DNA from 4 places in the Sphingobacterium kyonggiense genome. Region 2 is predicted to be linked to each of the others. Evidence: riboswitches for the same ligand, from Rfam matches in the RefSeq annotation. Region 2 holds a riboswitch; each other region holds the start of a gene.
The links. Region 2 has a riboswitch for S-adenosylmethionine ahead of metF (methylenetetrahydrofolate reductase [NAD(P)H]). Riboswitches for the same ligand answer to the same signal wherever they lie in the genome.
Positions count from the first base shown of each region.

Region 1 (5,076 bases), on a different contig from region 2:
CATCGTGATTTTAGTGTTGTTCACAGTTTATCAAATACGAGAGAATAAACACAATAAAGAGAAGATTCGTGAATTTATGCACAATCTGGAAGAGTCTGATAAGGCTGAGAAAGCCAAACAAGAAGAGCGTAGAATAAGCAAGGCTAATGCTGAGATTAATTCTGATACGCCTGCTCAACCGGATGATAAGACCGTTAAGATTTTGGATAAATTGGAAGAGTTTGAATCTAGCGACTTGTATACCGACAGTAAAATGAGTTTATCCTACCTAGCAAGTTACTTGGGTACCAACACAATAACCTTATCTAAAATCATAAACACCTATAAGGAAATGAATTTCAATGATTATATCAACGGATTGCGCATTCGTTTTATCATTGAGAAAATAAAGAATGAGCCTAAATTTGAACAATATAAAATAAGCTATTTAGCGGAAGTAAGTGGTTTTTCGTCCCATAGTATATTTAGTAAGGCCTTTAAGAAAAGTACAGGTGTTACGCCCTCTCAATTCTTGGATTTTCTTAAAGAAGACACGCGATAAGGGTCGTAATAAACCTTTTCATGTTGCTCAATTTATATAATAGGACAAGGGAAAAATTAGGTTGAGCCAATGTCAGCCACTATTTTTGATAAGTATGATTGGTAAGTCCCTATCGATAATTAGGGTTGTTATTTGCCATCAACTTATTTGAAATATAACGAAACTGCTTATGTTTTTTTACACCAAACGAATAGAGGAAAAGGTATTTTCAGTAGGTCAATTGGAAAATCCAATAAACACTGAGGCTGATATGGTTTTAGGCTTTTACCGAAACTATGCTTGGACCGCCTTCTTCAGAATATATAATAAAAACGCTGCTCCCTTATATTGGGATCTATCAACCAATAAAACCATCCCAAAGCGAAAATGGACAGGAGAAATGCATGCCTTGGTCAAACAAAAGGAGCATGAAGTTCCTGCAGCTCCCTATCGATTTAAACTGACCATTGTCGGTTATATCATGACGCTCTTTTTTATCGGTTTCTTCGCCTATTTAACGTATGATTCCTTACGTCCAAAACCCTCTTATGCCGATCAGGTGACTCCAATTCAAGAAACACCAAAGGCAGGAGATATGTACTTCGGAAGATTTGAAACGATGAAACCCGGTGAGCGAGTTGCCTCCAAAGTAGGTTTTGGTTGGTTTAAGGTGATTGAAAATAACCAAGGGCAACTAAAAGTCGCAATGAATAAAAACATGAGCACTCATCATAAACCAAGTCAGGAATTGAATTCTACGGATTATGAAGAACAAACCATAGATGCCAATATTACTTCCCAAGAATCATTTCAATTAAATTTGATATCTTCTGACAAATTAACGGAAATGTATTTCACAGAGAAAAAATAACTGACTTAACTAATGGCGCAAAAAAGAAAGAAAGCTATTCGAATCTTGATCTTGGTGATAACAGTTAGTTTGCTGCTTTTTGGATTCTTACTGTATAGCACAATTAAAATGAAAACGCGGAATATCAGTGAGATGCAACCCTTTGCTGCCTATGTAGGGGATAAATTAAATCTTCAAAGAACAGTATGGCTTTTTCAAGAGAAGGAACCAGTAGATTCTAAATATCCCGTGGTTCTTCTAGATAGCCTAAATCCTTCGTTTCAGTGGTATCATGATCGAATAAAATTGCAAAATCCAGAAGTTAAACTGATTAAGAAAATACCGGAAGGTACGAGTCTGCAGTTTGATAAGGTGATTATGTATACCAATGGCGTTTCAGGTACCTCAACTCCCAGGATGTTCGGGGAGCTTCATGATACGGGTCAAACCTATAAAGTGGAATATAGCTGGGGTGATCAATCTTTTGCGCGAATGTTAGATAAAAAAGAAAAGACTTGGTCTTTTGGTTTGGCGCCTTGGCAATCAACAAAAGATACTACATTTTATAAATTACCCATTGCCGAGTTTTGGTAAATAGCAATTTCTATTGTTTTATTTTTTTAAGTTCTGTAATCATTTTTTTTAACAGATACACAGTAGAAGCTAGGTTTAATTGCTTGATTTTTAGGTATAATAACTGCATGTTGGTAAACCATTTTACTTTATAAAATCTACTTTTAATGTCCCCATTTCAAGTATAAATCAAAAAAAGATTGTTTTTCTATTGTCAATTCAAAAATAATCTACTAAGTTTGTAGAGTATTCAGAATTGCGCAAGCAATACCAACCGAGTGTCGGCACCGCGGTGGTAAATTAATACGGGTTTCCTGCCAAAATAAACGAATATAATAGGAACAACACCCTTCTTTTCTGGATGCAATGATGGTTTAATGAAATAAACAAGAATTGTATGTCACACACAAAAGATTTTCAACAACATTTAGTAGAGCAATTTCATCATTATTCTACGCAAGAATTGGTCATTTTAAACAATGAGCTTGTGCGTTCCAACTGGGGCAGTAGTAAGACTGCTTTCCGGAATGCCTTGTTATCGACTCTCTCCAATCGAGGCATTGATCTCTCGGCTATTATTCATAGCCTAGATGGTTTTACTCAGATTCAACGTATTGCTGTTCGCCTCGAAGCAAATAAACTTGTACCGTTGGATTAAAATGTTCTATCTGCGGCAGGAAGATAAACTCTAACTGCCGCTATTTTTAGGAATACCGTCTTTGAAAAACTTTAATGAGTTTTTTCCAATTAATAATAATATGGAGTATTTAAGGTTTTTCGGATAATGCATATAAGGCAAAAGTTCCTAACCAATGGGTGCCCATGTAATCATCTTGGGAACTAATATTATTGATAGAAAATGCTAGATGTTCATTCGCCAAATCTTTTAAATGATTTAAGGAAGGAACGGCTTTTGCAATTCCAAATAAACAAGCTGCACGACTGTAGTTTAATCCATCCAGATGTACCAATTTGCCATCGGTACGGTCTTTAACGATTGCTGGTTCCAAATGAAATCCAGACTCATAAAGACTCGGTAAAAATGCTTTCAACCAAGCATCATAGCGTCCTGGTTCCAACACTTTACTCATTAGAAAGGCCTCTTCTAAACATGGTGATAGGAAGTCATAGCCTGAAGGTTCATAGGCTAAGTTGCATAGGTTATCCTTTGCAAATAACCTTTTAGAATTATCCTCTATGCTTTTGATGAATGCTTGATCTTTCATTGTTTTAGCATAATCCAAAGAAAGTGATAATCCAAAGGCAGAGTTATCATGTTGCCCTGCGCGAATAGGGTAGACGAGTTTAGGCAGGTATTCTTGGTATCTTTTTACCAATAGATCCACTAATGGTTTTAAAGCCGATTCCCAACGTTTAGCATCAGCATCCTCCCAAGTGTGTAACTCCTCCTGCAATTTAAATAACCAAGCCCAACCATAGGTTCTTTCGAAACTCAAATTATTGGGATCCTCAAAAAAAGCTTTTTCAATTTCAACGTTTTCTGAAGTGATATGTTGGTTCAAAAGAGCACGGATTTTACCATCCGTATCCAGTTCTGGGAATTGTTTCATCAATTTGATGATGGACCAATAGCCATGAACGGAGGAGTGCCAATCAAAGCATCCGTAAAATACAGGTCGTAAGGTTTTTGGTGATTTTAAATCGGCATCGGAGCCTAATACTTGTCCCAGTTTATTCGGGTATTCAACCTCTAAACAATGGGTTGGAAGGGCGAATATAGATTTGGCAATATCGGCTGTTAATTTGATTTCTTCTATTGGCTTTGGCGCTGTATTTTTATCTGTACTATTACATGCTGTCAACAAAAGTGTACAACATGAAAATAGGCTAAGGGCTATATTCTTCATAATAATGTATTTGGCTCTATATTTGATTCGTAAATTTAATATTTAATAATTAAAATAAACCAAAACATGAATTTTACAGATCTAATTTCAGGCAGCATAGGCTCCCAAGCAACAGAAGGGATTTCTGAAAAACTTGGACTAGACAAAAATCAAACGCAGTGGGTTGTTTCTGCCGCAATTCCTTTGATGATGTCTGCATTAAATTACAATGCGCAAAAGAGCCCAGAGCAAGCTAATGGTATTCAACAGGCCTTGGCTAGCAAGCATAATGGTAGCATTTTCGATAATTTGGGAAGTCTTTTTTCTAATGGTCCTACAGAAGATGAGGACAAAATCGTAAACCACATCTTCGGTAAAAACACAGAGAATGTAAAACAATCACTTTCTGAAAAATCGGGTATCAGCATGGGTAAGATTGCTGGTATTTTAGCCTTATTAGCACCATTGGTAATGGGCTATTTAGGGAAGAAAAAACAAGGTCAAGATGAGCAAGGTGGTTCCGGTGGTATAGGTGATTTAATAGGAAGTATTTTAGGAGGTGGAGCATCGCAGTCTGGTGGTTCTGGTGGTATTGGTGACCTTATTGGTTCGGTTTTAGGAGGCGGTTCTTCAAATGCCCAGTCTTCCCAACCCAATGTTTCAGGTGGTTTAGGTGACTTGGTTGGGGAATTCTTTAATCAAAAAAATGACAGCAAGGCTAAAGGAAGTATTTTGGATAGCTTGGCGGGAATGTTTGGGAAATAGATCATTTTTAAATACAAAATATGATAAAGGGGTTGGAAATTTACATTTCCAACCCCTTTCTTTTAGCCTTACTTCATGCACAATTTGTAAAAATAATAGGCATTGAGTTCTTGATTATCGATGAATTTATAACTTTGGGTATGTCAAGAAAAATCAGTTTCAGAAACGATTATAGTGAAGGTGCTCATCCAGCAATTTTACAATTGCTTATGGATACCAATATGCAACAGGAGCCAGGTTATGGCACAGATCATATAAGTGAGTTGGCTAAACAAAAGATAAAATCCTACCTGCAGAATGATCAGGCCGACATCTATTTTATATCAGGTGGAACACAAGCAAACCTATTGGTGATTAGTCACCTGTTAAAGCCCTATGAATCTGTTATTGCTGCTGATACAGGGCACATTGCTGTTCATGAAACTGGGGCCATTGAAAACACAGGACATAAGGTAAATGTAGTTCCTAATGCTCTTGGTAAACTAACTGTTGCTGCAGTTGAGAGTATATTGAATACGCAT
Region 1 is NZ_BAAAZI010000007.1:27,963-33,038, reverse strand. Features, by position in the region: gene ABD676_RS09025 (helix-turn-helix domain-containing protein) at 1-541, shown strand, start outside; gene ABD676_RS09020 (hypothetical protein) at 711-1,391, shown strand; gene ABD676_RS09015 (hypothetical protein) at 1,500-1,964, shown strand; SAM-I-IV-variant riboswitch at 2,185-2,279, shown strand; gene ABD676_RS09010 (5-oxoprolinase) at 2,341-2,601, shown strand; gene ABD676_RS09005 (DUF2891 domain-containing protein) at 2,711-3,811, opposite strand; gene ABD676_RS09000 (DUF937 domain-containing protein) at 3,878-4,555, shown strand; gene ABD676_RS08995 (threonine aldolase family protein) at 4,696-5,076, shown strand, end outside.
Region 1: it holds a riboswitch for S-adenosylmethionine, as region 2 does, so the genes downstream of both, ABD676_RS09010 (5-oxoprolinase) here and metF (methylenetetrahydrofolate reductase [NAD(P)H]) in region 2, are expected to answer to the same signal.

Region 2 (5,076 bases):
GGTTAAGCCACTTTTGGTTGCTACTTTCCACCAATCGAAATTAGAATTTTTCAATTCGTCATTCCATCTTGGGAAATTAATTACATTGGCATTTTGGAAAGAAGAGTAATAATCGTATAATTCAGCGCCATTCATCATCTCTAAATTTCCGTTGGTTAAGGTGTTTACCCCTAATTTACCGGAATAGCTGATGGTTGCTTTTTGAGCTTTAGGAGTTTTTGTAGTAACAACGATTACTCCATTTGCACCTTGCGAACCATAGATAGAGGTTGAAGCCGCATCTTTTAATACGGTTAATCCTACGATATCATCAGGGTTCAAGTCACCTGGGCTTGATCCTACGATAACACCATCGATTACCCATAGCGGGCTAGTGGTACCACTTAGGGTTGCTTGACCGCGAATTACCACACCACCACGTGATCCTGGACGGCCATTACCTGGTGCAACATAAACACCAGCAGCTTTACCGTTTAACATGTTCTCAACAGTAGGAGTCGTAATGTCACGAAGCTTCTCGCCCTTTACAGCCTGCATCGCTCCTGTTAAACTTTCTTTCTTCTGTTGGATACCGTATCCAACGATCACTACTTCATCAATCTCATCTGTTTTTTCAGATAGTGTGACTGACATGCTAGTTCCGCTTACAACACGTTGTAATTCGGAATACCCTAATGCTTGGAATACCAAGGTTTGACCAGGTTTAGCGTTGATGCTGAACTTACCAGCTTCATCTGTCGAAGTTGCTACACTAGGATCTTCCTTTACTCGAATGGTAACTCCTGATAAAGGACCGCTTGGTCCACTAACTGTTCCAGTTACTTGTTGTTGGTTCGCAACATGAACTAAGGAAGCAGTCCTTCCGATTTCATTAGCCTGTGTGAGAGTAGGACTAAGAAATGCTAAAAGTAATGCAGAGCCTATTGGGTAAATGGCTCTTGCAAACATAGGCGTGTAATTGCTTTTGTTTCTCATAACATATAGTAATTGTTAAATTTTTGACTCCTAAGAATCATAAATAGATTTATGAAGACCAATATTAATAGAATGTTAATTATGCGAAATAAAATAAATGAACTCAATCGATTGTCCTATTTAACGCAATCGTTTGTTTTTTATTGAATTGTATCATGTAAAATTTTTAGTAAAGTAAGTAATAGACTTTGAAAACATATTTATGAGTGTATTTCTAGAATCATTACCTTTGTGCTGAAATACTAAAAAATGAATAAAGATCAGAGTTTCTATATAGGTTATGTAAGCAAAACCCGCGGATTAAAAGGTGAAGTGCAGTTATTCTTTGAATTTGAAGATTATGCAGAATTAGATTTAGACGTCATTTTCTTGGAAATTGATAAGAAATTAGTACCATATTTCGTGGAGAATGTAAAACTTCACAATAATAGTACTGCCTATGCATGGTTTGAAGATATAGATCATATTGACAAAGCACAACCTTTGGTTCATAAGAAAATGTATTTGCCTATTGAGAAAATGCCAGAGCGTGATCCTGATGATTTCAGATACAGCGATTTAATTGGATATTTGGTAATTGATGAGCAAGAAGGAGAGTTGGGTGAAATTACACAAGTGCAGGAGATGCCACAACAATTTATTGCTACCATCAACATGGAAGACAAAGAAGTTATGTTTCCCCTGAATGAAGACTTTATAGTAGGTATCGATCCGGAAGAAAAAGTAGTGGTATTGCAATTACCAGAGGGATTAGTGGATATGTATTTGGAGCAGTAATCCATAATGATATAAGAATTTTAAGCCATTGGATTTCGTTCAATGGCTTTTTTTGTGGGTTTTATTGGACAATTTTCAGGATGTATTTCGTTTAATTTTAGAAATTCATTTTGAGATTAACGGACGAATAACGATATTAGCCCTCGCTTATAGAGAAAGGCAGAGGGAATAGACCCGCTGAAGCCTTAGCAACCTGACCCTTGTCAAGGTGCTACATTCTACCCCAAATAAGGGAAAGATAAGCTGAGACCAGTTTTCACTGCGTTTTCTCTAAGCCCTAATTGTATTATATGAAGATTGTAGATCATATCAAGAATGCCAATGGCAAGACCTTGTATTCTTTTGAGTTGTTACCACCAGCAAAGGGCCAGGGGATTCAAAGCATATTTAAAACCATGGATGAATTGATGGAGTTTAAGCCACCATTTATCGATGTTACTTATCACCGCGAAGATTACCTATATAAACAACATACCAACGGCTTACTTGAACGTGTTTCTTATAGAAAGCGTCCTGGTACAGTAGCTATCTGTGCCGCTATCATGAGTAAATATAAAGTTGATGCTGTACCGCATTTGATCTGTGGAGGTTTTACCAAAGAAGAGACAGAAAATGCCTTGATCGATCTTAATTTCCTAGGTATTGATAATGTTTTGGTGTTACGTGGCGATGCTCGTAAAGGTGATTCTGACTTTATTCCTACGGAAGGTGGACATGCTTATGCCATCGATCTATTGGAACAGGTAGCGGATATGAACAGAGGACAGTATTTGCATGAAGATATTGGCAGTTCGGAGAAAACTGACTTCTGTATTGGTGTTGCAGGATATCCGGAGAAACATTTCGAAGCACCAAACTTTAATACGGACTTTAAATGGTTGAAGAAGAAAGTGGCCATGGGTGCTGAATTTATCGTTACGCAGATGTTCTTTAACGTAGAAAAATACAAGGAATTTGTCACCAAATGTAGAGAACATGATATCCATGTCCCTATTATTCCGGGATTAAAGCCATTGACGACAAAAAATCAATTGATCACCTTGCCAAGAATCTTCCACTTGGATATTCCTGAGGACTTAAGTGATGCTGTTGAAGCTTGTAAAAACAACGCTGAAGTACGTCAAGTTGGTGAAGAATGGCTAGTACAACAGTGTAAGGAGTTGATAAACTTTGGAGCACCGGTATTGCACTTTTATACCATGAGTAATCCAGGACCTACAAAAAAAATCGTAGAAAAACTCGTATAACGAACTAACCAACCCTTATATATTACCCTAAAGACGGAATTACTTCCGTCTTTTTCTTTTTTCAGCATATCAGGTGTCGAAGCTGTTAAATAGTGTTAAGCCATCATGGTCTTTCAATTTACTTGGTTAATTTTATTAGCACAACTAACCACAAATATGAAATATAATAGAATCAACAATCTTTTAGGATGGCTTTGTGGTATCATAGCCTTTTTAATCTATTCCTTTACGACGGAGAAGTTTAGCAGTTGGTGGGATACAGGAGAATTTATTGCCTCGGCTTATAAATTAGAAATCGTCCATCAGCCGGGTGCTCCATTGTTTCTCATGCTGCAAAATGTGTTTTCTAATTTGGCATTAGGTGATGCCACTAAAATAGCCTATTGGATGAATATAGGTTCTGCAGTATGTAGTGGAATGACCATTGTGTTCTTGTTTTGGACCATTACAGCAATCGCCAGGAAATTAATCGCAAAAGGCGAAGAATTGGACTTTACTCAGCAAGTAAAGATCTTTGGTGCCGGTTTGGTTGGTGCTTTAGCGTACAGCTTTTCCGATACATTCTGGTATTCAGCCGTAGAATCCGAAGTATATGCTATGTCGTCCCTGTGTACAGCTGTTGTATTCTGGTTAGCCTTAAAATGGGAGCAAAGAGCCGATGAACCCGATGCTAATAAGTGGCTGTTGGTACTGGCCTATGTGATGGGATTAAGTATTGGCGTGCATCTATTGAATTTATTGACCATTCCTGCCATTGCTTTGTTGATTTATTTCCGCAAAAGTAAAGCAGTTACCTGGACTGGTATTGCCAAATCCTTAGGATGGGGCGTATTAGTCTTGGGCTTTATTCTGTGGGGTGTAATCCAATATTCCGTTCGAATAGCTGCTCAATTTGATTTATTCTTTGTGAATGGATTGGGCATGCCATTTGGGACAGGCATCATCTTATTTGTGCTATTATTGGTTTCAGCAATTGTATTTGGGATTTACTATTCGATCAAGAAAGCTAAGCCAATTCTAAATTTAGCCTTGCTTTCACTAGCCTTTATCTATTTGGGTTTTGGATCTTATACCTTTCTTTTGGTCAGATCTCAAACCAATATCACCTTAAATAATAATGCGCCAGATAATGTGTTTTCTTTTCTAGGCTATCTTGCTAGAGAGCAATATCAATCTGAGCCATTGTTTAAGGGCCCCAATTTTAATTCGCAAATTGTTGGTGTAAATGAGAAGTCTGATTTTCGGAAAGATGAACATAGCTATGCAGAGATAAAAGGAAGAAGTAGCTATGAATACGATAAGGAAGTGTTATTCCCTCGGGTTTATAGTGAAAAGCATAGCGATTTTTACCGTCAATATTTGGGATTAGCAGAAGGAGAGACACCTTCCTTTATCGATAATATGCGTTTCTTTTTTGGGTACCAGTTGGGGCATATGTACAGTCGATATTTCATGTGGAATTTTGTGGGTAGACAGAATGATAGTCCTAGTCAGGGTGAATATAGTTCAGGCAATTGGATTTCTGGTATTTCTTTCCTAGATGATCTCCGCCTTCCTGGACAAAGTCAAATCAGTGAATTCTTTAAGAATGATCCGAGTAGAAATACATATTTCTTCTTGCCATTGCTATTAGGTGTTATAGGTCTAGCTTGGCAATTAAAGAAGAGTAGAAAGGATACTGCTATTGTAGGCTTGTTGTTCTTCTTTACAGGGATAGCTATTGTTTTGTATTTGAACCAAAGTCCATTACAACCTAGGGAAAGAGATTATGCTTATGCTGGTTCTTTCTATGTTTTTGCTATTTGGATAGGTCTAGGAATGATAGCTGTGACGGATTTCTTGCAGCAAAAGATTAAAGTTTCATCTAAACAACTGGCAGTAGCATCAGCTGGTCTTTGTATGTTGGCAGGCCCTGTTCTGTTAATCAGTCAGAATTGGGATGATCATGATCGTTCGGCACGAACAATGACCCGGGATATGGCATATAATGCTTTGCAGTCTTGTGAACCTAATGCTATTCTGTTCACTTATGCGGATAATGATACTTTTCCACTGTGGTACTTGCAAGAAGTGGAAG
Region 2 is NZ_BAAAZI010000012.1:83,397-88,472, reverse strand. Features, by position in the region: gene ABD676_RS15115 (SusC/RagA family TonB-linked outer membrane protein) at 1-975, opposite strand, end outside; gene rimM (ribosome maturation factor RimM) at 1,225-1,752, shown strand; SAM riboswitch class I at 1,897-1,997, shown strand; gene metF (methylenetetrahydrofolate reductase [NAD(P)H]) at 2,043-2,999, shown strand; gene ABD676_RS15100 (glycosyltransferase family 117 protein) at 3,156-5,076, shown strand, end outside.

Region 3 (5,076 bases), on a different contig from region 2:
TAATTTCTTCCCACTCTCCAATGGGAATTCCTGACCATATTCATAAACTTGTAAACTCATCCGTTCTATATTATGCTGACCTAAAAAGATCAAATAGGGAAAACCCTATTTAATCTTTTCAAATGCTTGTTCCAAATCAGCTTTAATATCATCGATATGTTCAATACCTACAGACAAACGCAACTGACCTGGGTAAACTCCTGCTTTCTTTTGATCCGCATCACTTAATTGTTGATGCGTCGTAGCTGCTGGGTGAATAATTAATGTCTTTGCATCACCAACATTGGCTAAATGGCTGATCAATTCTAAAGAATCAATGAACTCATTTGCTTTTTCCACGCCACCTTTCACGGTGAATGATAATACTGCACCATAACCGTTTTTCAGGTATTTCTGTGCATTCTGGTGGTATGGGTGATTTTTCAATCCTGGATAGCTTACTTTTTCCACTTGCGGATGAGCATCTAACCATTGAGCTATTTCTAAAGCATTATCCACATGACGTTGAACGCGTAGGGACAGAGTTTCTAAACCTTGAACCAATAACCATGAATTGAATGGTGAAATGGCAGGACCAAAGTCACGTAAGCCTTCTACACGAGCACGAATAATAAATTGTATATTTCCAAAAGGACCATTCTCACCAAATACATCCGAGAATACTAGTCCATGATAACCCTCAGAAGGCTCTGAGAATTGCTTGAACTTACCATTGCCCCAGTTGTAATTTCCACCATCAACGATTACTCCACCAATGCTTGTTCCATGACCACCGATCCATTTAGTAGCAGATTCAACCACGATGTTCGCTCCGTGCTCTAAAGGTTTGAATAAGTAACCGCCTGCACCAAATGTATTGTCAACGATCAATGGAAGATCATGTTTTTTGGCAACTGCAGCAATCTTTTCAAAATCAGGAATGTTATAACTTGGGTTACCAATAGTTTCAACATAGATTGCTTTGGTTTTATCGTCGATTAATGCTTCAATTTTATCGGCATCAGAATCTTCTGCGAAACGAGCTTCAATACCCAATCGCTTGAAAGAAACCTTGAATTGATTATAGGTACCACCATAAAGATTAGATCCAGCCACAAAGTTCTCTCCAGATTCCAAAATGTTTGTCAATGCAATGAATTGAGCTGCTTGACCTGAAGATACCGCCAATGCTGCAACACCACCTTCTAGAGCTGCAATGCGTTTTTCAAATGCATCTGTTGTCGGGTTCATGATACGTGTATAGATGTTTCCAAATTGCTTTAAGGCAAAAAGGTTGGCACCATGTTCCGCATTGTCGAAAACATAAGAAGTAGTCTGATATAATGGTAATGCTCTTGAACCAGTAGTAGGGTCTACTTCTTGTCCAGCATGAACTTGTAGTGTTTCGAATTTTAGGTTTTTATTTTCTGACATGATATGTGTAATTTTTAATGTGATAAAATGAATTGTTTTGCTAGCCTTTTCTGTCTTTGAGGGAGGTCGTCTTGATTGCTGATGTATACTGTTTTCCCAGGCCTATGTTTAGGGAAGGTCTGATACATGAGGACGACTAACGCATTCGCGCTTGACAGACTGCTAAGCAAATAAGGGAATTTGTGTTTCTTACCGTCGGCTTTGCGACAGCACACAATAAATTAGATCTTGAAATTGTAATTGTCATAGTCTATTTCATTTATATGCTCCTAAGCATTATTGCTTCGGACAGGAATTGGCACCTTTTCAATTTTCTTGAAGGTTGCCAGTGGGTCATAGAGCCAGTCTCTCGCCACTTCTTTATAAATCAAGACCATTCATTTGGAAGGTGTTGATTAGTGTACTACGATTGAAGTACGCCGCAAATATAATGTCCACAATCAATATTTGCAATCTTTTTTTCAAAAAAAGAAGAGCTCTCTATCGATTCTTGTTTGAAAAGATGTCGATAAAAAGCTCTTTTATAAGTAGTTATTTGTCTTTTGAGTTCTAAAAACCCGAACGCGTAGGCTCGCGCATTTCGACTATTTGATCAACGATATATCTTGAATTTCCACGCCAAGGGATAACACCCTTATATTCTTTGTAATGCAAATCGAAAATTTTACCACTGTTACGTGTTAGGATTTGATAGATGGAATCTGACTCAATGGAGAATTCAAATTCATTGTTCGATAATCCAGTACTGGCACTCTGCGTACGCAATCCCGTTTGTATCAACTTTCCCTCGTAGGTTTTAAACAAATTCCCTTTCTTTACCGCAAAATTCAACTCCCCGGTTTTTACACCATCTCCAAAAACAAAATAATACTTCCAATAGAATGCCCCTGCAAGTACGATTAGAACAATTAGAATTAACCAGCTAAAGAATTTCTTGATTTTTGAAGGTCCTTTCTCAGGCAGTTGGTTTGACTTTTCCATAGTGTTTTTTTGATTTCGTTTGCAAAAAGAATACCTAAAAATAAGAACTCCATTACATTATCTAACTATAAAGCGTATAATTTTTTGAATTGTAGATATTCATGTAGACGAATGTGTGAATTTATAGAAAAAGAAAAGGCCCCAGTATAGGGGCCTCTTATATATTAAGCAAGAATGCTCATTTCATCTTCGATGGCTTGTTTGGTCTTTTCCGACACAGGCACTAAAGGTAATCGAACTTGATCCGTTCCGTAGCCTTTCTTTTCTAAGATGTATTTTACGCCTGCTGGGTTTCCTTCAACAAAACAAAGATCAATTATTTTTAAAGTCTCCAAATGTATTTTTCTTGCTTCATCAAAATTTCCTTCACGGCAAAGATGGGCTAGGGCAGAAACTTTCTTCGGATAGGCATTTCCTAAAACAGAAATTATCCCTGCAGCACCCATGGCCATCATTGGCAAGGTGATGGGGTCATCTCCTGAAATCAAAAGAAAATCTTTTGGTTTATCACGTAGGATTTCACTGAACTGCGCAAAAGAACCAGAAGCCTCTTTTGTCGCAACAATGTTTTTAAAGTCCTTTGCTAAGCGGATAGTTGTTGCAGGGCTCATGTTGCTCCCTGTTCTACCAGGAACATTGTATAATATGATTGGTAAGGGCGATGCCTCTGCAATTGCTTTATAGTGTTGGTATATACCTTCTTGTGTCGGTTTGTTGTAATATGGAGAAACCGACAAGATCGCAACATAATCCAAAACGTCAAAGTTTTTGATCTGCTCTACGATTTCTTGCGTATGGTTGCCACCGATACCAGCAACTAATGGGATACGTTTATTAACATGCTTCGAAGTAAATGCCCAAACCTGCTTTCGCTCAGCTTGACTCAGGGTTGCAGTCTCTCCGGTTGTTCCTAGAGATACTAAATAATCCATTCCGCTCTCGATCTGAAAGTCGATTAAGCGCCCTAAGGTTCCGTAATCTACAGTACCATCTGCATTAAATGGCGTAACTAAAGCTACACCTGCTCCTTGAAGCTCATTCATCATTATATATTTTTGTATGCTATTTTCTATTTGTTAATCATCGCCAATAATTCGGATTCCGAAATTATTGGTACTTGTAATTTCTCTGCCTTCGCGAGTTTAGATGGTCCCATCTTATCACCTGCAACCAGGTAATTTAGTTTCGCGGATATTCCACTCAACATTTTTCCTCCGTGAGATTCTATCAATGCTGTTAACTCCTCACGCGAATAATCTGCAAATACCCCAGATATCAAGAAGGTCTTGCCTGCTAATCCGGTACCCGCTAAAACAACTTCTTTTTCTTCAATTTCAAACTGTAAACCTGCCGATTTAAGCTTTTCAATTTCCTCCCAATGTTCAGGAAGATTTAAATATTCATGTATACTTTCAGCGATTCGTTGCCCTATGTCTGGAACTGTTAAGATGTCTAAAGCTGTTGCAGATTTTATGGCGTCGATATTTTTAAAATGCTGTGCTAATTTTTTTGCCACCGTTTCACCTATATGACGAATGCCTAAACCAAATAGAACTTTCTCAAAAGGCTTTTCCTTAGACAGTTCAATGCCTTTTAGCATATTGTCGATGGACTTCTGTCCAAATCGTTCAATGCCCACCAATTCATCAGAACGATCTTTTAGGCTATATAAATCGGATATTTTACGGATCAATCCTAAACGAAAAAATGTTTCTATCGTTTCATCGCCCAGACCTTGAACATCCATCATTTTACGTCCAATAAAGTGCTGTAATTTTCCAACAATCTGTGGCCTACAGCCAGCGTCATTTGGACAGTAATGAACAGCTTCGCCTTCCTCACGTATGAGGGCAGTGCCACATTCCGGACAATTGCTCGGATATACGATAGCTACTGCATCAGCCGGTCTCTTTTCGATATTGGCAGCAATAATCTTCGGTATGATTTCTCCACCTTTCTCTACAAAGACCGTATCGCCTTCATGCAAATCCAGTCTAGCTATTTCATTCGCATTATGCAATGAAGCACGTTTAACGGTCGTCCCTGCCAAAAGAACCGGTTTCAAGTTGGCAACAGGAGTTACTGCACCTGTACGACCGACTTGATAACTAATACGCTCTAATATTGTCTCGACACGTTCAGCCTTAAATTTATAAGATATTGCCCAACGAGGTGACTTGGCCGTGAAGCCTAATTCCTCTTGTTGTGCAAAGTCATTTACTTTAATCACTATACCATCAATCTCATACGATAAGTTATGTCTTGCCTCATCCCAATAGTGGATAAAATTCAATACCTCATCAATGGAGTTACAAAGCTTCGTATGTTCACAAACTGGGAAGCCCCAGGATTTAACAGATTCTATACTATGCCAGTGATCATGGAATTGTTTATTCCTATTATCACAATACAGGAAATATAAAAAGCAATCTAAAGGACGCTTAGCTACTTCACCAGAATCTTGTAGTTTAATGGTTCCAGAGGCAAAGTTTCTTGGGTTTGCATAGGTCTGCTCACCATTTTCCTCTCGCTCTTTATTTAAACGTAGGAAAGCTGATTTATGCATGAAAATCTCACCACGAATCTCGAAATTCTCCGGATAGTCACCATTTTTCAGTTGATGCGGTATGCTGCGGATGGTCTTTACATTATTTGTTACTTCATCACCTTGGGTTCCATCCC
Region 3 is NZ_BAAAZI010000006.1:444,159-449,234, forward strand. Features, by position in the region: gene ABD676_RS06820 (homoserine O-acetyltransferase family protein) at 1-60, opposite strand, end outside; gene ABD676_RS06825 (O-acetylhomoserine aminocarboxypropyltransferase/cysteine synthase family protein) at 106-1,413, opposite strand; SAM riboswitch class I at 1,670-1,782, opposite strand; gene ABD676_RS06830 (hypothetical protein) at 1,963-2,394, opposite strand; gene dapA (4-hydroxy-tetrahydrodipicolinate synthase) at 2,559-3,437, opposite strand; gene ligA (NAD-dependent DNA ligase LigA) at 3,464-5,076, opposite strand, start outside.
Region 3: it holds a riboswitch for S-adenosylmethionine, as region 2 does, so the genes downstream of both, ABD676_RS06825 (O-acetylhomoserine aminocarboxypropyltransferase/cysteine synthase family protein) here and metF (methylenetetrahydrofolate reductase [NAD(P)H]) in region 2, are expected to answer to the same signal.

Region 4 (5,076 bases), on a different contig from region 2:
TGCAGACCAACGAACAGTCATGTCTTCTGGACGGAATACATCACCATAAATAATTGGAGGTTTCACACAACGAGAACCGTACGATTGTACCCATCCGTTTTGAGTGAATGCATATCCCGCTAATTGCTCTCCGAAATACTCCACCATGTCATTACGCTCGAATTCACCATGTACTAATACATCGATATCCAATTGCTCTTGTAGACGGATAGTTCTTTCTGTTTCTTCAGCGATTTCTTTATCGTATTGCTCTTGAGAGATAGATCCTTTTTTCAAGTCTGCTCTCCATTTACGAACGTCTTTTGTTTGTGGGAATGAACCGATTGTAGTTGTTGCGAATGCTGGAAGGTTGAACTTCGCTTGTTGCGCAACTTTACGGTCATTGAATTTAGAAGTACGAGTAGCATCATCATCAGTGATATTGCTAACACGAGTTTTAACTTCTGGTCTGTGGATTAATGGAGAAGTACGACGGCTTTCGTTTGCAGCTTTATTTGCTTCAAAACGTTTTTGCGTATCTGCATCTACATCACCTTCAGCTAATACAGCTAAGTCTTTTACTTCAGCTAATTTTTGTTTAGCAAATGCTAACCAGTTTTTCACTTCCGCAGGAAGAGATTCTTCGTTTTGTTCATTGTCTAAATCAAAAGGAACATGAAGTAAAGAAGAAGAAGGAGCAACCCATACGCGGTCTTTTCCTAATTTATCTACAGCTTGTTTGATTTTTTCTAAAGATTTCTCGTAGTCATTTTTCCAAATGTTACGGCCTTCAACCACACCTAAAGAAAGGGTTAGGTTTGCAGGTACTTTAGCTAATATAGAGTCGAGTTGGTTTTCACCACGAACAAGGTCTAGGTGAAGCGCGTGTACTGGAAGTGCTAATGCCGTATCCTCATTATCGCGTAATGCCTCGAAGTAAGTAGCAACGATTAATTTGATGCCTTTAGCTGCTGCAGCAAGTTTTTCAAAAACTTTACCATAAAGCGCACGGGTTGCATCATCGATATCTAAAGCTAAGAATGGCTCATCGATCTGAACATATTGCGCGCCAGCATCAGCCAATTTTGCTAAGATTTCTTCGTAAACCGGAAGTAATTTATCGATTAAGTCGATACGGTTAAAGCCAAATTCTTTTTCTTTACCTAATAATAAGTAAGAAATAGGACCTAAGATTACCGGTTTTGTTTCAATTCCTTGTTGTTTAGCTTCATTGTATTCGCTAAGGAATTTCTCTGAAGTCAATTTGAAAGACTGATCTTTCACGAATTCAGGAACGATATAGTGGTAGTTGGTGTCGAACCATTTGGTCATCTCCATCGCCGTTACATCTACTCCTCCTTCTTGGAAACCACGCGCCATAGCAAAGTATAAATCTAGGTTATACTGACGGTCGATTTTGTTTAACAAAGAGTTGTAACGTGCTGGGATAGCACCTACAGTAAGAGAAAGGTCTAAGACTTGATCATAAAAGGAGAAGTCGTTAGAAGGGATCAGGTCAATTCCTGCGTCCTTTTGAGTCTTCCAGTTGCCTTCACGGATTTTCAGTCCTGCTTGCAATAATTCTTCCGCGCTGATCTTTTTCGCCCAGTAAGCTTCGTTAGCTTTCTTCAATTCGCGGAATGCGCCCACACGTGGGTAACCTAAATTGTTCGTTAATAACATAAAGTATTCTACTTAATTAATTTTTCACTAAAGTTGTTTGCTAAGAGAAGGCTACTAAGGGCTAGTATGGCCAGCTTATCTTTCCCTTTCGGGGGTAGAATGTAGCACCTTGTCAAGTGACAGGTTGCTAAGGCTTCATTGGGTCTAGTCCCTCTGCCTTTCTCTATAAGCGGTGGCTAAGTTATGTATTAGATTTTATAATAGCAAGAAAATATTTTTTTATTGGGTTGCTACACATTCTTATTCAAGGAGCTTTTAAGTGAACTGTATACCCTCATCCTCAAAAAAATTACCCTCAGCTCATATAAATAAGCTGAGGGTAATGGTTTCTGATTAGCTATGGAATTATTTTATATGGTAACGGATACCGGTATAAAACATACGTCCTGCGATTGGACCCCAAAGCATATTCGTATCGAAGTTAGAACCAAATGGATCATCGTAAGCCAAGATTGGGTCCTTCTGGTAAAAATTTGTTAAGTTTTCTCCACCGATATAGATGTCAAAGTTTTTGTTCTTACCGAATGTACGACTAACCTGTGCATTCATAGTCACATAGGCATCGGATTGATTTGCCAATTGGTAAGGCGCTGGATTTGTACTGGTATTTGGCAAACGCTTCTTGCCAACCATGTTTAGCGTATAATCAAAACTCCATCCTGAATGAAGGTTATAGGCTAAGTTTAAGAATCCACGGTGTTTTGCCGTAAGTGGTTTTTGTAATTTGCCGGATTCATAGTCAGTCTGTACATCCAACATACGATAAGCCATGCGAACCTCAAAGTGATTTGCAGGCATAAAACGGAAATCAGCTTGTAAACTGTTGGAATAAGATTTTCCATCCAAGTTATAGAATGCAACTTGATCAGGATTTTCGAAATCCACTACTACCTGATTTTGGAAAGTATTGTGGAATAATTCAATGGCAATACCTGATTCACGACCAAATAATTGGAAGCTTTGATCAAACATTAGTCCAGTGTTCCAAGAAACTTCTGGTTTTAAACCATAAGCATTGGATCCATTAGCTAATTGATCTAAGTTGCGGATCTCGCGACTGGAAGCAAAAATACCTAGGTTCTCAGCAAAGATATTCGCTGTACGTTGTCCACGTCCTGAGCTGATACGGAAGGTCGTACCTAAGATAGGTTCGTAACGTAATACCGCACGAGGGGTAGTAAACCAACCATATAGATTGTTATAGTCCTGACGAATTCCTAGAACAGCATCAAACTTTTCAGTCGGGCTGTACGTATATTCTAAGAACGCACCAGCGACAGACTCTTTACGTCCAAATTGATAAGCAAAATTGTTGCTGCTGTTAACACGACTTAAATCTTCATCGAATTTGTCGTATTGAAATGAAGCACCAACTTTGTATTTATGGGCCACACTGGAAAAAATATCCTGGAAAAGAAGGTTAGCATACATAGACTGTTGCTCATTATCGTAGCCAGTTAATCCAAAATAACTGTCTTGCTTATAACGACTAGCTGATAATTGTAAACCAATACTACGGTGTTTATTGGTTGGGAATACATAACCCAGTTTACCAAATCCTTCAATGCGTTCATTTTTGAATCCTAGACCGTAGTGATTTGTCGTGAATTTATCGGTTTTCTCATTGAAATCAATCTGTCCGCCTACGCGGTCATCATTTAGGTATTTTACACCGAATTGTGCTATAATGCCTTTTCCGTTTTCATAATGCCATCTGTTTACTCCGGAGAACAAGTTGCCGACAGGCATATCCCTGAAACCATTGTCACTAAAGTTCATTTTCTTATTATACATGAAGTTATCATGCAGTAATAAACCAACAGACCATTTTTCATTGATGTGTGTAGCTAAGTTTAAATTGACATCTGTACGACCCATGTTATTGGCATAAGCATTAAAATAAAGCTTATCGGTATTATGCGGTTTTTTAAGTTCCACATTGATCTGTCCAGCCATGTTTTCAAATCCATTGGCTACAGAACCAATACCCTTACTGATATTGATGGACTCAATCCAAGTTCCGGCAATGGTGTTTAATCCTAGGGGAGAAGCAAAGCCACGAGGACCGGGTAGATTCTCCACAGTTAATTGAGTATAAATCCCACTTAGACCAAGCATTTGGATTTGTTTTGCTCCAGTAACAGCATCTGAGCTTACTACATCTACAGAAGCATTGGTACTGAAACTTTCACTCAAATCACAACAAGCTGCTTTGAACAATTCTTTGGCTGTGATGGTTTCTACGCGTACAGGGCTTAGTTTATTGATGTAATTGGTCTTTTGTCTTCTAGAAATAACAACCTCTTGCAAAACATTATTTTTTGCTTGTATAACCACAATGTCGTGAAGATTCTTCACTTCCACCGTGTCAGATGTCATACTCGCATGGGCAACCACTAAATAACGGTACGGCTTAACGTGCATGATTTTAAACACGCCGTTTTCATTACTTTTTACTTTTTTATTTGGTGCATCAGCCCAATAAACGGTCACATCAGTGATGGGGGTTAAATCACCTTTTTCATTTTCATTAACAACAACACCAGTTACTTCGTGATCATGGTCGTGGTCATGTCCACCTTTATCATCTGCTTTTGCTTCACCATGATCGTGTCCTTCGTGTTCATCGTGATCATGTGCCTCACCTTCATGGTCATGATCGTGGTCGTGGTCATGGTCGTGGTCATGTTCTTTTTTAGCATGAGTGCCATTGCTTTTATCATCCCACCGTGGGTATAAGCAGCATTCATGAAGCTTATCGTAGGCTTCTTGTGTTGCGCGAAATTCTCTGGTATCATGACCCGCATCAGCCATGGATTTCTTGATTTTCTCTAGGGATGTTTTCTTGCTGTCGAAAGTGACTTTAGCAATATGAGTTGTTGCATCCCAATTAATACTACTTGCGCCAGCATCTTTCCCGGCTTTTTCAATGCGTTTTTTACACATGCCGCAGTTTCCTGCAACTTCAAATTCTTCTTTTATTGTCGTGGATTGAGCGAATGTAAAATTGCTCAATAATACTAAGGTACCAATGATGATACTTTTAATCGTGTTCATATAAAAATTAAATAAATAGTTTATCCAAATAAATTAATTCAATGGAGTTGGGCTATTTATCAAATTCTTAGGTTGCAATGCAGAAGATGTACGGGTTCTAAATCTTGTATCGGAATTGATGCAAGTAGATTGTTAGACTTATTATTGTCGTCCAATGCTTCTTTCCATTGTTCCATAATCCACGGGATAAGGACAATAGCAGGGGAGAAGCTTATTAAATTCTGTAAGGATGTTTTTGTTTGAAGTTGCTCGGTATCCGATTTTAGGTCGATCTGTCGATCTTTACATTGGTCATCCTTGCAACAGGAATTGTCTTCTGTATGTTCCTTATTATCATGTTCTTTTAAGCAGTTAGGG
Region 4 is NZ_BAAAZI010000004.1:330,488-335,563, reverse strand. Features, by position in the region: gene metE (5-methyltetrahydropteroyltriglutamate--homocysteine S-methyltransferase) at 1-1,662, opposite strand, end outside; SAM riboswitch class I at 1,735-1,834, opposite strand; gene ABD676_RS02555 (TonB-dependent receptor domain-containing protein) at 2,008-4,719, opposite strand; gene ABD676_RS02550 (HYC_CC_PP family protein) at 4,779-5,076, opposite strand, start outside.
Region 4: it holds a riboswitch for S-adenosylmethionine, as region 2 does, so the genes downstream of both, metE (5-methyltetrahydropteroyltriglutamate--homocysteine S-methyltransferase) here and metF (methylenetetrahydrofolate reductase [NAD(P)H]) in region 2, are expected to answer to the same signal.